DNA from 3 places in the Serratia sp. 121840015-1 genome. Region 1 is predicted to be linked to each of the others. Evidence: predicted binding sites of a transcription regulator. Region 1 holds the regulator's gene; each other region holds the start of a gene.
The links. The regulator LexA, encoded in region 1, represses DNA repair genes until DNA is damaged. The targets are predictions, from matches to a motif close to TNCTGTATGTACATACAGNA.
Positions count from the first base shown of each region.

Region 2: the regulator LexA is predicted to act here: its motif matches at 2,296-2,315, upstream of rmuC (DNA recombination protein RmuC).
Region 3: the regulator LexA is predicted to act here: its motif matches at 2,163-2,182, upstream of dinB (DNA polymerase IV).

Region 1 is NZ_JBSEYF010000004.1:54,296-58,489, forward strand. It holds gene plsB (glycerol-3-phosphate 1-O-acyltransferase PlsB) at 1-1,097, opposite strand, end outside; gene ACUXAC_RS18470 (diacylglycerol kinase) at 1,247-1,615, shown strand; gene lexA (transcriptional repressor LexA) at 1,718-2,326, shown strand; gene dinF (MATE family efflux transporter DinF) at 2,428-3,765, shown strand; gene ACUXAC_RS18485 (CsbD family protein) at 4,081-4,194, shown strand, end outside.
Region 2 is NZ_JBSEYF010000006.1:266,468-270,661, reverse strand. It holds gene ubiE (bifunctional demethylmenaquinone methyltransferase/2-methoxy-6-polyprenyl-1,4-benzoquinol methylase UbiE) at 1-603, opposite strand, end outside; gene rmuC (DNA recombination protein RmuC) at 682-2,229, opposite strand; gene ACUXAC_RS22885 (DedA family protein) at 2,370-2,900, opposite strand; gene ACUXAC_RS22880 (tyrosine-protein phosphatase) at 2,980-3,762, opposite strand; gene udp (uridine phosphorylase) at 3,893-4,194, opposite strand, start outside.
Region 3 is NZ_JBSEYF010000003.1:41,266-45,459, reverse strand. It holds gene pepD (beta-Ala-His dipeptidase) at 1-1,044, shown strand, start outside; gene dinB (DNA polymerase IV) at 1,086-2,147, opposite strand; gene ACUXAC_RS16455 (glycerophosphodiester phosphodiesterase family protein) at 2,331-3,224, shown strand; gene nqrM ((Na+)-NQR maturation NqrM) at 3,257-3,484, opposite strand; gene ACUXAC_RS16445 (FAD:protein FMN transferase) at 3,492-4,194, opposite strand, start outside.

The DNA.
Region 1 (4,194 bases):
CGGAACACCGTCGAGTACAGCTTGTTGCCCTTGAAGGTGCGGCGGATGAAGAACGCGCCCAGGCGGCGGAAGATCGGGCCGGCCGGCCAGAAGTTGAGGTTGATGCCGGCGGCGATGTGCGGCGGCACCAGGCCCTGGTGATACAGCACGTAGGACAGCAGCAGGTAGTCCATGTGGCTGCGGTGGCAGGGCACGTAGACGATCTCGTGGCCGTCCTGCGCCAGCTGGCGCACGCGCTCGGCGTTGGTGACGTTGATGCCCTGATACAGCCGGTTCCAGGTCCAGCTCAGCACGCGGTCGGACAGGCGCACGGTTTCGTAGGAGAAATCGGCGGCGATCTCTTCCATCAGCGCGATGGCGTTCTGCTGGGCCTTTTCGTGCGAGATCTTCTTGCTGCGCGCTTCGTCCTCGACCGCTTTTTCGATCGCTTTGGACGCCAACAGCTTGTTGAACAGATCCTGGCGGGCCGGCAGGCTCGGGCCTACCGCGGCCAGGCGCTGACGCGAGAAGTGCATGCGCGCCACGCGCGCCAGTTTCTGCGCGATGGTTTTATCCGTGCCGTGCTCGGTGGCCATGCGGCGCAGCGAAACGGTGTTGGAGAAACGCACGAAGCTGTCGCGGCCGAGCCACAGCACGGCGAAGAATTTCTGCACGCCGTTCAACAGACGCAGGTGCGGCGTGCCGTGGCCTTCGCGGCCCGGCGAGCGGCCGAACATCACCGAAACCGGCAGCATCTGAATGTCGAGATCCGGATTGCTGCGGTGCAGATCCAGATAGTCGTGGAACAGCTTTACCGACTCTTCTTTCGGGGTGTAGTAGCGGAACACGCGCGGGCCGTCGTGAATGAACACGTAGCTCGGCAGCACGGTGCCGTCGATCTCCAGCGAGTTGAGCGGATCGGGCAGATCCTGCGCCAGGCACTGGGTGCGCAGCGTCAGCAAATCCGCCTTGGAATTGTAAGGTAAAACATACAAAATCGGCCGTGAGGGATCCAACCCTAGCTCGGTAACCGGATCTGAAGGGATGACCTTACTTCTTACCAACAATTTAAGTGGTAAATTCAATATTTTATAATAAATTTTACGCCAACCTGACATAAACAACGTGAAGCCTCTTGTTAGCAATGCGCCGCAAGCATACCAGAAACCGGGTAGCAGATCTGTGGTGTTCGAAAACCGAGAGCCGTCAGCGCGGACTGTTCTAGACTCTTTTTATTATGACCGACCTCTGAGAAAGGCACGAAAACATGGCAAACCAAGCAACCGGACTGACCCGCATCATCAAGGCCGCCGGCTATTCCTATAAAGGGCTTTCCGCCGCCTGGCAGCACGAAGCGGCTTTCCGCCAGGAACTGGTGGTCACCCTGCTGGCTATCATACTGGCTGTCTGGCTGGATGTGGGTGCGATAGCGCGCATTTTATTGATCGGATCGGTAGCGCTGGTGATGATCGTCGAGATCCTGAACAGCGCGATCGAGGCGGTGGTGGATCGCATCGGCAGCGAACATCACGAACTGTCCGGCCGGGCCAAGGACATGGGATCGGCGGCGGTGTCGCTGGCGATCGTGCTGGCGCTGTTCGTTTGGGGCACGGTCTTATGGCAGCATTTTGGCTGACGAAAGGCGCCTACTGACTGATTTTTATTTATTCTTCGGTTCCCAATCCGCGCTTACCTGTATATACTCACAGCAAGACTGTATAAACAAACAGGGGGCGGAATGAAAGCATTAACTACCAGACAGCAAGAGGTCTACGATCTGATTCGCGATCATATTTCGCAAACGGGCATGCCGCCAACGCGTGCCGAGATCGCGATGCGTCTGGGGTTCCGCTCGCCTAACGCCGCCGAAGAACACCTGAAGGCGCTGGCACGCAAAGGCGTGATCGAAATCGTCTCCGGTGCCTCGCGCGGTATCCGCCTGTTGATGGAAGAAGAAGAAGGGCTGCCGCTGATCGGCCGCGTCGCCGCCGGCGAGCCGCTGCTGGCGCAGCAGCACATCGAAGGGCACTACCAGGTGGATCCTTCCCTGTTTAAACCGAGCGCCGATTTCCTGCTGCGGGTGAACGGCATGTCGATGCGTGACATCGGCATTCTGGACGGCGATCTGCTGGCGGTGCACAAAACGCAAGACGTGCGCAACGGCCAGGTCGTGGTGGCGCGCATCGAAGACGAAGTGACGGTCAAGCGCCTGAAAAAACACGGCAACGTGGTCGAGCTGCTGCCGGAGAACAACGAATTCCAACCGATCGTGGTCGATCTGCGCCAGCAGAATTTCACTATCGAAGGGCTGGCGGTCGGCGTGATCCGCAACGGTGACTGGATTTAATCGTCGCACTCTCAGTGCCGCCTCTTGTATCAATCGCCCCTGTTCTGGGGCGTTTTTGTTTCTGACCTTGCCCTTCGCCACTGCTACGGGAACATCTCATCATGCGCTTGATTTCCGCCTTCACCAGCGACACCGATAAAGCCCTGTGGCGCCTGGCTCTGCCGATGATTTTCTCCAATATCACCGTACCGCTGCTCGGGCTGGTGGACACCGCGGTGATCGGCCACCTCGACAGCCCGATCTACCTGGGGGGCGTCGCGATCGGCGCGGTGGCGACCAGCTTCCTGTTCATGCTGCTGTTGTTCCTGCGCATGAGCACCACCGGCCTGGCGGCGCAGGCGCTGGGGGCACAGAACCCGCAGGCGCTGGCGCGCGCCTTTATGCAGCCGCTTCTGCTGGCGCTGCTGGCCGGGGTGGCGATCGTCCTGTTGCGCTATCCGCTGATCGAACTGGCGCTGCGGATCGTCGGTGGCAATGGCGAGGTGCTGGAACAGGCGCGGCGTTTTCTTGAGATCCGTTGGCTGAGCGCGCCGGCGGCGCTGGCTAATCTGGTGCTGCTGGGCTGGCTGCTCGGCGTGCAGTATGTGCGTGCGCCGGTGATCCTGCTGATTGTCGGCAACCTGCTGAACATCGTGCTGGATATCTGGCTGGTGATGGGCCTGGGCTGGAACGTGCGAGGGGCGGCGGCGGCAACCGCCATCGCCGAATACGCCACGCTGCTGCTCGGCCTGTGGCTGGCGTGGCGGGTGATGCGCCTGCGCGGTATCACCCTGCCGATGCTGCGCCAGGCCTGGCGTGGCGATCTGCGTCGGCTGCTGGCGCTTAACCGCGACATCATGTTGCGTTCATTGCTGCTGCAGCTGTGCTTTGCATCGCTGACCATCTTCGGCGCTCGTCTGGGGAGCGACGTGGTGGCGGTCAACGCGGTATTGATGAATCTGCTGACGTTCACCGCCTATGCGCTCGACGGCTTCGCTTATGCGGTGGAAGCCCATTCGGGCCACGCCTACGGTGCCCGGGACGACAGCCAGCTGCGCAAGGTGTGGCACGCGGCCTGCAGGCAGGCAGGGCTGGTCGCGCTGGCCTTCGCCCTGGCGTATGCCGTTACCGGCCAGCAGATCGTGGCGGCGTTGACCTCCTTGCCGGAGCTGCGTGCGTTGGCCGCCCACTATTTACCGTGGCAGGTCATCCTGCCGCTGGTCGGGGTGTGGTGCTATTTGCTGGACGGCATGTTTATCGGTGCCACGCGCGGTGCCGAGATGCGCAACAGCATGGCGGTGGCTGCGGCGGGATACGGTCTGGCGCTGTTCAGCGTGCCGCTGCTTGGCAACCACGGACTCTGGCTGGCGCTGGCGGTGTTTCTGGCGCTGCGCGGTCTGGCACTGGGCTGGATTTGGCACCGCCATCAGGTGCGCGGCAGCTGGTTTGCCGCACGCTAAACCGTGCGCTTTGTTGGGTTAATTATTAATTTGTCTTATGTTTTTGTTCATGTTTGCTTACATGTTTCCAGCCTGGTTCTGCCCGGCTTAGCTCATTGTTTGTTGGCGTTTTTTATGTTTATTTCATTTCTTAATGGTTTTTTATTCTGTCATATGGCTTTTTTATTTCCATTTTTAACTAGAATGAATCATGTGGCTGGCGAATGAAGGGGAGCGATATCTCTTAAGGTGAAGGGCGTATCGGCCAGAAAAATTTCTGGTTAACCCCGGCCGGCGACAGGGATCACTGATTCACCACAGGTTAACGGAGAGACTATGAATAAAGATCAAGCCGACGGTAACTGGAAGCAGCTTAAAGGCAAAGTGAAGGAAAAATGGGGCAAGCTGACCGATGACGATCTGACGGTCATCGAAGGGAAACGCGAACAG
Region 2 (4,194 bases), on a different contig from region 1:
ATCCTTCACCACCAGCTCGCCGATCTTCGGCAATACGTGGAACGAGTAGGCATCGTAAGCTTTGCTCAGCGGCGCCAGCAGCGGCTTGGAGAATTCCAGCACCAGCAGGCGGCCGCCCGGCTTCAGTACGCGGAACATCGAGCGCAGCGCTTTGTCTTTGTCGGTGACGTTGCGCAGGCCAAAGGAGATGGTGATGCAATCGAAGTAATTGTCCGGGAACGGCAGCGCTTCGGCGTTGGCCTGCACGTAATTGATGTTGCCGACGATGCCGCGATCGCGCAGCTTCTCGCGTCCCATCTTCAGCATCGAATCGTTGATGTCCGCCAGCACCACCTGCCCCTGCTCGCCGACCATGCGGGAGAACTTGGCCGCCAGATCGCCGGTACCGCCGGCCAGATCCAGCACGCGCTGCCCACGGCGCACGCCGCTGCAGTCAATGGTGAAACGCTTCCAGATACGGTGGATGCCGAACGACATCAGGTCGTTCATCACGTCATACTTTGCCGCTACCGAATGAAAAACGTCCGCCACCATGGCCTGTTTTTCGTCTCTAGCGACGGTGCGAAAACCGAAATCGGTGGTTTCCTGCGGTTGATCTGCCATTGTCCTGCCTGCTATTCAGTCAATTTTGTGTGGATGAGTGTACCAGAAGCCTGGGGAATACCCCACCTCGCCACGGCCTCAGCCGTGCGAAACGAAGCCCGGTTCCCCGGCGGTATCGTCATCGTCTTTCGTCTGCGGCAGCGCGGCGACATCATCGTCGTTCGCCTCTTCCGCTTCATCGTGTTGCGCGCCGGCTTGCTGCGTCAGCAGCGGGTTGATCGGCCGTTTGACCTCAACCCCCAACGCGCGGAAACCTTCAATTTGGCCGATAAGGTTACCACGGCCTTCGCTCAGTTTGTTCATCGCCTGACGATAACTGCCCTGCGCTTTGTCCAGGCTCTGCCCCAGCGCGGACATATCGTCCACGAACAGCCGCATCTTGTCATACAGTTTCGCCGCGCGATCGGCGATGCGCTGGGCGTTCTGACTTTGATGCTCATAGCGCCACAGGTTGGTGATAGTGCGCAGCGCCACCAGCAACGTGGTCGGGCTGACCAGCATGATGTTGTGCTTGAGCGCTTCGCTGATCAGCTCCGGTTCGCGATCGATAGCCAGCAGGAAGGCGGGCTCCACCGGAATGAACATCAGCACATAATCCAGCGAGCGCAGTCCCGGCAGCTGCTGATAATCCTTGCGGCCCAGCATGCGAATGTGGCCGCGCAGCGAGGCGATATGTTCGCTCAGCGCCGCTTCGCGCTCCACCTCGTCTTCACCGTTGAAATAGCGCTCGTAGGCGATCAGCGACATCTTGGCGTCGATCACCACGTCCTTGCCCTGCGGCAGGCGCACGATCACATCGGGCTGCATGCGGCTCTGGTGATCCACCCGCACGTTGACCTGCGTTTCATACTCGTGCCCTTCGCGCAGGCCGGAGGCCTCCAGCACCCGGCTCAGCACCACTTCGCCCCAGTTGCCCTGCGTTTTGTTGTCGCCTTTAAGCGCCTTGGTGAGGTTAATGGCCTCGCGCGCCATCTGTGCGTTCAACTGCTGCAGATTACGTATTTCGTGCGTCAGCGTGTGACGTTCCCGCGCCTCCTGACCAAAGCTGTCCTGCACCTGACGGCGGAAACCGTCCAGCTGTTCACGCAGCGGCAGCAGCAACCGATCCAAGCTTTGCTTATTTTGCTCGTCCACCTTGCGGCCGCTGTGTTCAAAAATGCGGTTGGCGAGGTTTTCAAACTGGGTGGTGAGGCGTTGTTCGCTGTTGATAAGCAGGCGCTGCTTCTCCTCCGCCGCCATGCGCGTCTCTTCCAGACGGATGGTGACTTCGCGCAGCTCGGCCTCCTGCGCGCTGTTAACCTCGCGCTGGGCGCGCAGCTCCTGATTGAGCAATTCGCATTCGTTGTGCCAATGGTTGAGCTGTTGAAGCTTTTCATGCCCGGCCGCCAGCTGGCTGTGCAGGTTACGCAGCTCCAGCTCGCTCTGCCGCAGCTGCTGCTCGTGGCGCTGCAGAGCCTCCTGCCGCGCCGCCGTTTCCTGCTGCGCCTGCTGCAACGCTTGCTCCAGCAACCGCAGCTCGGTTTCATGCTGCGCATTCGTCTGTTGCACCCGCAGACTGGCGATCAACCACCCCAACAGCATGCCGATCGTTACGCCGCCAATCCCATAAATCAGACTGGTATCCACCCTGCCTCCTGTTGCACCTTGCCGTTCCGGCGTTTCGCACGCCCATTGCCCGTCACGTTAAGGGGAGCCTGTATGGATGTCCAGCCTGATTTTGCCCGCCGCGCACAATATTGCGCGGCGCTGCGCAATTTAGCGAGAAATCAGCCCAGCCACTGGCTGAGCCACTTGATGCCGAATGCCCCCGGCGCCAGAATGCCGAACGCCCAGATCATCGCCGACGTGACGTTGGCTAACTGGAAATAACGCTGCGGCATGCCGCAAATGCCGCCCACCAGCGGCACCACGGCGCGCAGCGGGCCGAAAAAGCGGCCGATGAAGATGCCCAGCACGCCCCAGCGTTCAAAGAACGCGTGGCCGCGCGCCAGCAGCTGCGGATTGCGCGACAGCGGCCACATATGCGCCACCCGGTCCTGATAGTGATAGCCGATCCAGTAAGAGAGCCAGTCGCCGAAAAACGCCCCGACGGCGGCAGCGGCCCAAATCGGCCAAAAGGCGATGCCGCTTTCGCCGATCAGCGCGCCCAGCGCCAGCAGGATCACCGTGGCCGGCAGCAGCAGCGACAAAAACGCCAGCGACTCGCCGAACGCCAGGAAAAAGATGATGGGAATGGCCCAGCCTTCGTGCTGACGCACGACGTCGCTGACCCAGTTGATAACGTCATTGAGGCTCAATGCGGGGCTCCTGATACGCGATAATTCGCCGCCTAGGATAGGCCGGGGCGAGTTAAACCCCGGCTAAACGCGCGGCGATTTACTCGAGGTAGAACGCCTGCAGCGCTTCGCGCTGGGCTGCGCCCAGGCCGTATTCCGCTTCCAGCCAGCGGTCGGTGGAACCGTATTGCTGACGGATGCAGCCCAACGCCGTCATCAGGAACTCCTCGCGCGCGCTGAGCACGTAGGCGAATTGCTCCAGCGCCGCCGCATTCAGCTTGATAGACAGCTGATCCAGCATCTGCTCGCGGAAAGTGGCCAGCGTGGTTTCGGTCAGCAGATAGTCTTCCAGCACCGTCGCTTCGTCGGCCCCCAGCGCGAACAGCACCAGTGCCGAACCGACCCCGGTGCGATCCTTGCCGACCGCGCAGTGCTGTACGATGGCGCCGCCGCCAGGATTGCTCAACAGCTGCGCCAGCCGCTGATAGGCCGCATTGCCGAACGGCAGGCGGCGATACAGCTCCAGCATGAACGCGCGGGCATCGAAGGCGGCCAGCGTCTCGTTGGTGAGCTTCTCCAGGTTGGCGTTGACTTCGCTGCTCAGCGGGTTGGCCGGCACGTGGTGATAATCGGCGCCATTCCACAGAATATCCGGCTTGGCCTGCACCTCGTCGGCATCGCGGTAGTCCAGCACCGAGCGCACCGGCACGCCGGCGAGAAAGGTGCAGTCGTTTTCCGTCAGCCGCTCGAGGGAACCGGAGCGGAACAGCAGGCCGCGCTTGATGCGGCGCCCGTCGGCCACGCCGTTGCCGCCGAAGTCGCGGAAATTGATGCCGCCGTCGAGCGGCGCGAGCGAAGGATGAAGCAGGATCTGGGCGGTCATAAACGTCCTCGTTGTTTTTGTTATGACAACGCGCGGCAGCCATCGGTGCAGCGCTGAGGAGTATCACCGTAACAGATTCGCCGCGAATGGAAAAACGGGCCGCGTCGGCGGCCCGTTGGGGGAAAGGCGATTACAGCAGGCGGCGGGCGGCGTCCACCACGATCTGCACCGCTTTGCTTTCGGTGTTTTTCATGGTCTCGGCGTTCGGGATCTCTTGCTGGGTGCGGTTGACGATCACCCCAGCCACCATGCCGGCACGCAGGCCCTGGCTGGCGCACATGGTCAACAGCGTGGCGGATTCCATTTCATAGTTCATCACGCCCATCGCCTGCCACTCTTCCATCGAGCCTTTGAAGCGGCTGACCACGCGGCCGGAGTAAGTGTCGTAACGCTCCTGGCCCGGATAGAAGGTATCGGAGGAGGCGGTCACGC
Region 3 (4,194 bases), on a different contig from region 1:
CTGCTGACCATGACCGAAGAAGCGGGTATGGACGGCGCCTTCGGGCTGCAGCCGAACTGGCTGCAGGCGGACATCCTGATCAATACCGATTCCGAAGAGGAAGGCGAAATCTATATGGGTTGCGCCGGCGGTATCGACTTCATCACTACCCTGCCGCTGCAGCGCGAAGCGGTACCGGCCGGTTACCAAACCCTGAAGCTGACGCTCAAGGGCCTGAAAGGCGGCCACTCCGGCGCCGAGATCCACGTCGGGCTGGGCAACGCCAACAAGCTGCTGGCGCGCTTCCTGTTCGCCCATGCGGCGGCGCTGAACCTGCGCGTGCTGGATCTGAACGGCGGCACCCTGCGCAACGCCATCCCGCGTGAAGCCTCCGCGGTGGTTGCGGTGCCGGCGGACAAGGCCGACGCGCTGAAAGCCCTGAGCCAGGAGTTCCTGGCGGTGCTGCAGAACGAACTCTCCGCCAAAGAGAAGAACATCACCGTACTGTTGGAGCCGACCACCAGCGCTTCGCAGGCGCTGAGCGCCGACAGCCAGCAGCGCTTCCTGGCGCTGCTGAACGGCACGCCGAACGGCGTGATCCGCATGAGCGACGCGGTAAAAGGCGTGGTGGAAACCTCACTGAACGTCGGCGTGGTCACCACCAGCGAAAACGAAGCGGAAATCATCTGCCTGATCCGCTCCCTGATCGACAGCGGCAAAGACTATGTGGTCGAGATGCTGACCGCGTTGGGCCAGCTGGCCGGTGCCAAGGTGGCGCCGAAGGGCGGCTACCCGGGCTGGCAGCCGGACGCCGACTCGCCGGTGATGCACCTGGTGCGCGAGCTGTATCAGGAGCTGTTCAACAAGACGCCGAACATCATGGTGATCCACGCCGGTCTGGAATGCGGTCTGTTCAAAAAGCCGTATCCAAACATGGACATGGTATCGATCGGGCCAACCATCACCGGCCCGCACTCGCCGGATGAACAGGTGCATATCGAAAGCGTCGGTCTGTACTGGAAGCTGCTGACCTCGCTGCTGAAAGCGATCCCTGAGCGCGCGTAAGCTGCGCGCTTAACGCAAAAAGCCGGCGACCGCCGGCTTTTTTATTCCCAAGGCAGTGCCAGCTGCCGCTCCAGCTGCGGATCGAGCAGCGTCACATGCAGCCCCACCAGCCGCACGCCGCGCCCTTCACGCCGCTCGCGCCACGCCTGCCGCGCCACCTCCAGCAAATCCTGCCGGTTCAGCACCGGGAACACGTGCTCCTGGGTGGTTTGCTGAAAATCCTGAAACTTCAGCTTCACGCCCTGCCGGGCGATCTGCAGATCCGGCTTCACCTTGCGCAGCCGCATCTCCAGCTCGGGATAGAGTTTGTCGATAATCAGCGTTTCGCAGTCTTCCCAGTCGTGAATATCCTCCGCCAGCGTGCGCTCCACCCCCACCGATTTGCGCAGCCGCTCCGCCGAGATTTCGCGCCGATCGATGCCCTGGCACCGCTCCCACAGCACCCGGCCGAATTTGCCGAAGCGCTTGAGCAGCTGCGCCAAATCGTATTGCTGCACGTCGGCGCAGGTGATAAGCCCCACCTCTTCCAGCCGCTTGGCGGTCACCTTGCCGACGCCGGGGATCTTGCTGAGCGGCAGCTGTTGCAAAAACGCCGGCACCTGCGCCGGCGTGATCACGTATTGCCCGTTCGGCTTGTTTATCTCGGAGGCGATTTTGGCGAGAAACTTGATCGGCGCAACGCCGGCCGAGGCGGTGAGGTTCAGTTCGTCGGCGATCGCCTGGCGGATCTCCTGGGCGATCAGCGTTGCCGAGCCATTGCATTGCGGGCTGTCGGTCACGTCGAGGTAGGCTTCATCGAGCGACAGCGGCTCGATCAGCGGAGTATACCGGGCGAAGATTTCGCGGATATGCAGCGAGGCCTCTTTGTAGGCCGCCATGCGCCCCGGCAACAGGGTGAGGTGCGGGCACAGCTTGAGCGCCATTGCCGTGGACATGGCGCTGTGTACGCCGTAGCGCCGCGCCGGGTAGTTGGCGGTGCTGATCACCCCGCGGCGATCGGCGCTGCCGCCAATCGCCAGCGGGATATCGCGCAGGCTGGGATCGTCGCGCATTTCCACTGCCGCGAAGAAGCAGTCCATATCGACATGAATGATTTTACGCATCGCACCCTCCAGTAACACTGTATAAGTATACAGTCAGATACCGAAAGCTCAAGGCCGCAGGATTCGACGAAAGCACCGTTTCCGCCAGATATTTCCGCGTTGTTAAAAAAGCTTAATTTTTCAATAGTATGATTTCCGCCATCCCGTGCGGCTCACCACAACGATAACGACAAGGTACCCTACATGATCAGATTTTCTTATTTGCTGCTGGCTTCCGCGCTGTCGCTGAGCGCGCTGGCGGCCAGCGCTGCCGGTCACGCGCCGGCGATCGTCGCCCACCGCGGCGGCACCGCCGATGCGCCGGAGAACACCCGCATCGCCATCGAAACCGCGCTGAAAAACGGCGCCGACGCCATCTGGATCACCCTGCAAGAATCCAAAGACGGCGTCATCGTGCTGTATCGCCCTTCGGATCTGAAAGCGTTGACCAACCGGCAGGGCCCGGTCTCTGCCTATACCGCCGCGCAGCTGGCCGAGACCGACGCCGGCTGGGCCTTCGCCAGGGGAGATGCGCACCCGTTCCGCGGCCAGGGCATCGGCATTCCGCGGCTGGACGACGTGCTTAAAGCGTTTCCGCACGTCACCTTCTATCTGGACATCAAATCCCCGGACGCCGATCCGGCGCAGTTTGGCCAGGCGCTGCTGGCGACGCTGGAGAGCACCGACAGCCTGAACCGCATCCGCGTCTACTCCACCGACGCCAAATACCTGCAGGCGCTGCCGCCAGCCATCCCGCGCTTCGAAAGCCGCGACGAGACCCGCACGCTGCTGGCCAACGTCACCATGGCGCACCAGTGCGACGTCAAACCGGATAACCGGCAGCCGCGCTGGTACGGGCTGGAGCTGAAGCGCGAGGTGGAAGTGGTGGAGAAATATACCCTCGGCGAAGGGCGTTCGAAGGCGTTTCTGACCTGGGATAAAGAGTCGATGGACTGCTTCCGCTCGCAGGGCCCGGCGCACATCATCCTGTTCGGCGTCAACTCGCCACAGGAGTATCAGCAGGCGCTGGCGCTGGGCGCCGACGGCGTGATGGTTAACTCACCGGCCGAGGCTAAAAGCTTCCGTAAGGCGAAATAAAAAACCCGGCCTTGGCCGGGTTTTCGCTACAGCTACAGAATGCGGTGCTTGTCCAACTGCTCGCGCCGCTGCGCCGCTTTGGCTTCGCGCTTTTTACGCGCATCGCAAGGTTCCGGGCAGTCGCAGACTTTCTCCATCCCCAATGCGGTGATGCCGCCGCAGCTGCCCTGCAGGCTTTTGCGTTTGAACACGTAGCCCAGCGACATCCCGCCGACGATCAGCAGGAACAACACGAAGGTGGCGGCGAATACCGTCAGCATAGCAACCTCACGAACGCTTTTTCAGGTAGGGTTTGAACGCGTCCGAATAACGCTCCTCAAACCCGTCGGCGGTTTTCACGATCATGAACACCGGGATACCGAGCAGATTGGCCAGCGCCAGGCCGCGCTCCGGCCCCATCACGTTCAGGCCGGTGGACAGGCCGTCGGCGGTCATGCAGGTCGGGCTCAGTACGGTGATCGACACCAGGCGGTGGTTGATCGGCCGGCCGGTGATCGGATCGATGGTGTGCGAATAGCGTACCCCGTCCTGCTCGAAGTAGTTGCGATAGTCACCCGAAGTAGCGATCGACATCTCCCCCGGCTGGATCACCAGCTGCGCCTGCTGCTGCGTGCCGGCGGTCGGGCGCTCGATGGCGATGCGCCACGGCTTTTGCTCGCCGTTGCGCCCGCGAGTGCGGACTTCACCGCCGATATCCACCATGTAGTTTTGCACGTGTTGCGATTGCAGGTACTCCGCCACCACGTCCACGCCGTATCCTTTGGCGATCGACGACAGGTCGACATACAGCTCGGGGATGTTTTTCACCAGCGCGTTGCCCTGCACCGACAGTTTATCGGCCCCAGTCCAGGCGCGGCGGTGCGCCAGCTCCGCCTCGCTCGGCACTTTATCCGGCCGCCCTTCCGGGCCGAAGCCCCACAGGTTGACCAGCGGCCCGACGGTCACGTCCAGCGCACCGTCGGTGACGCGG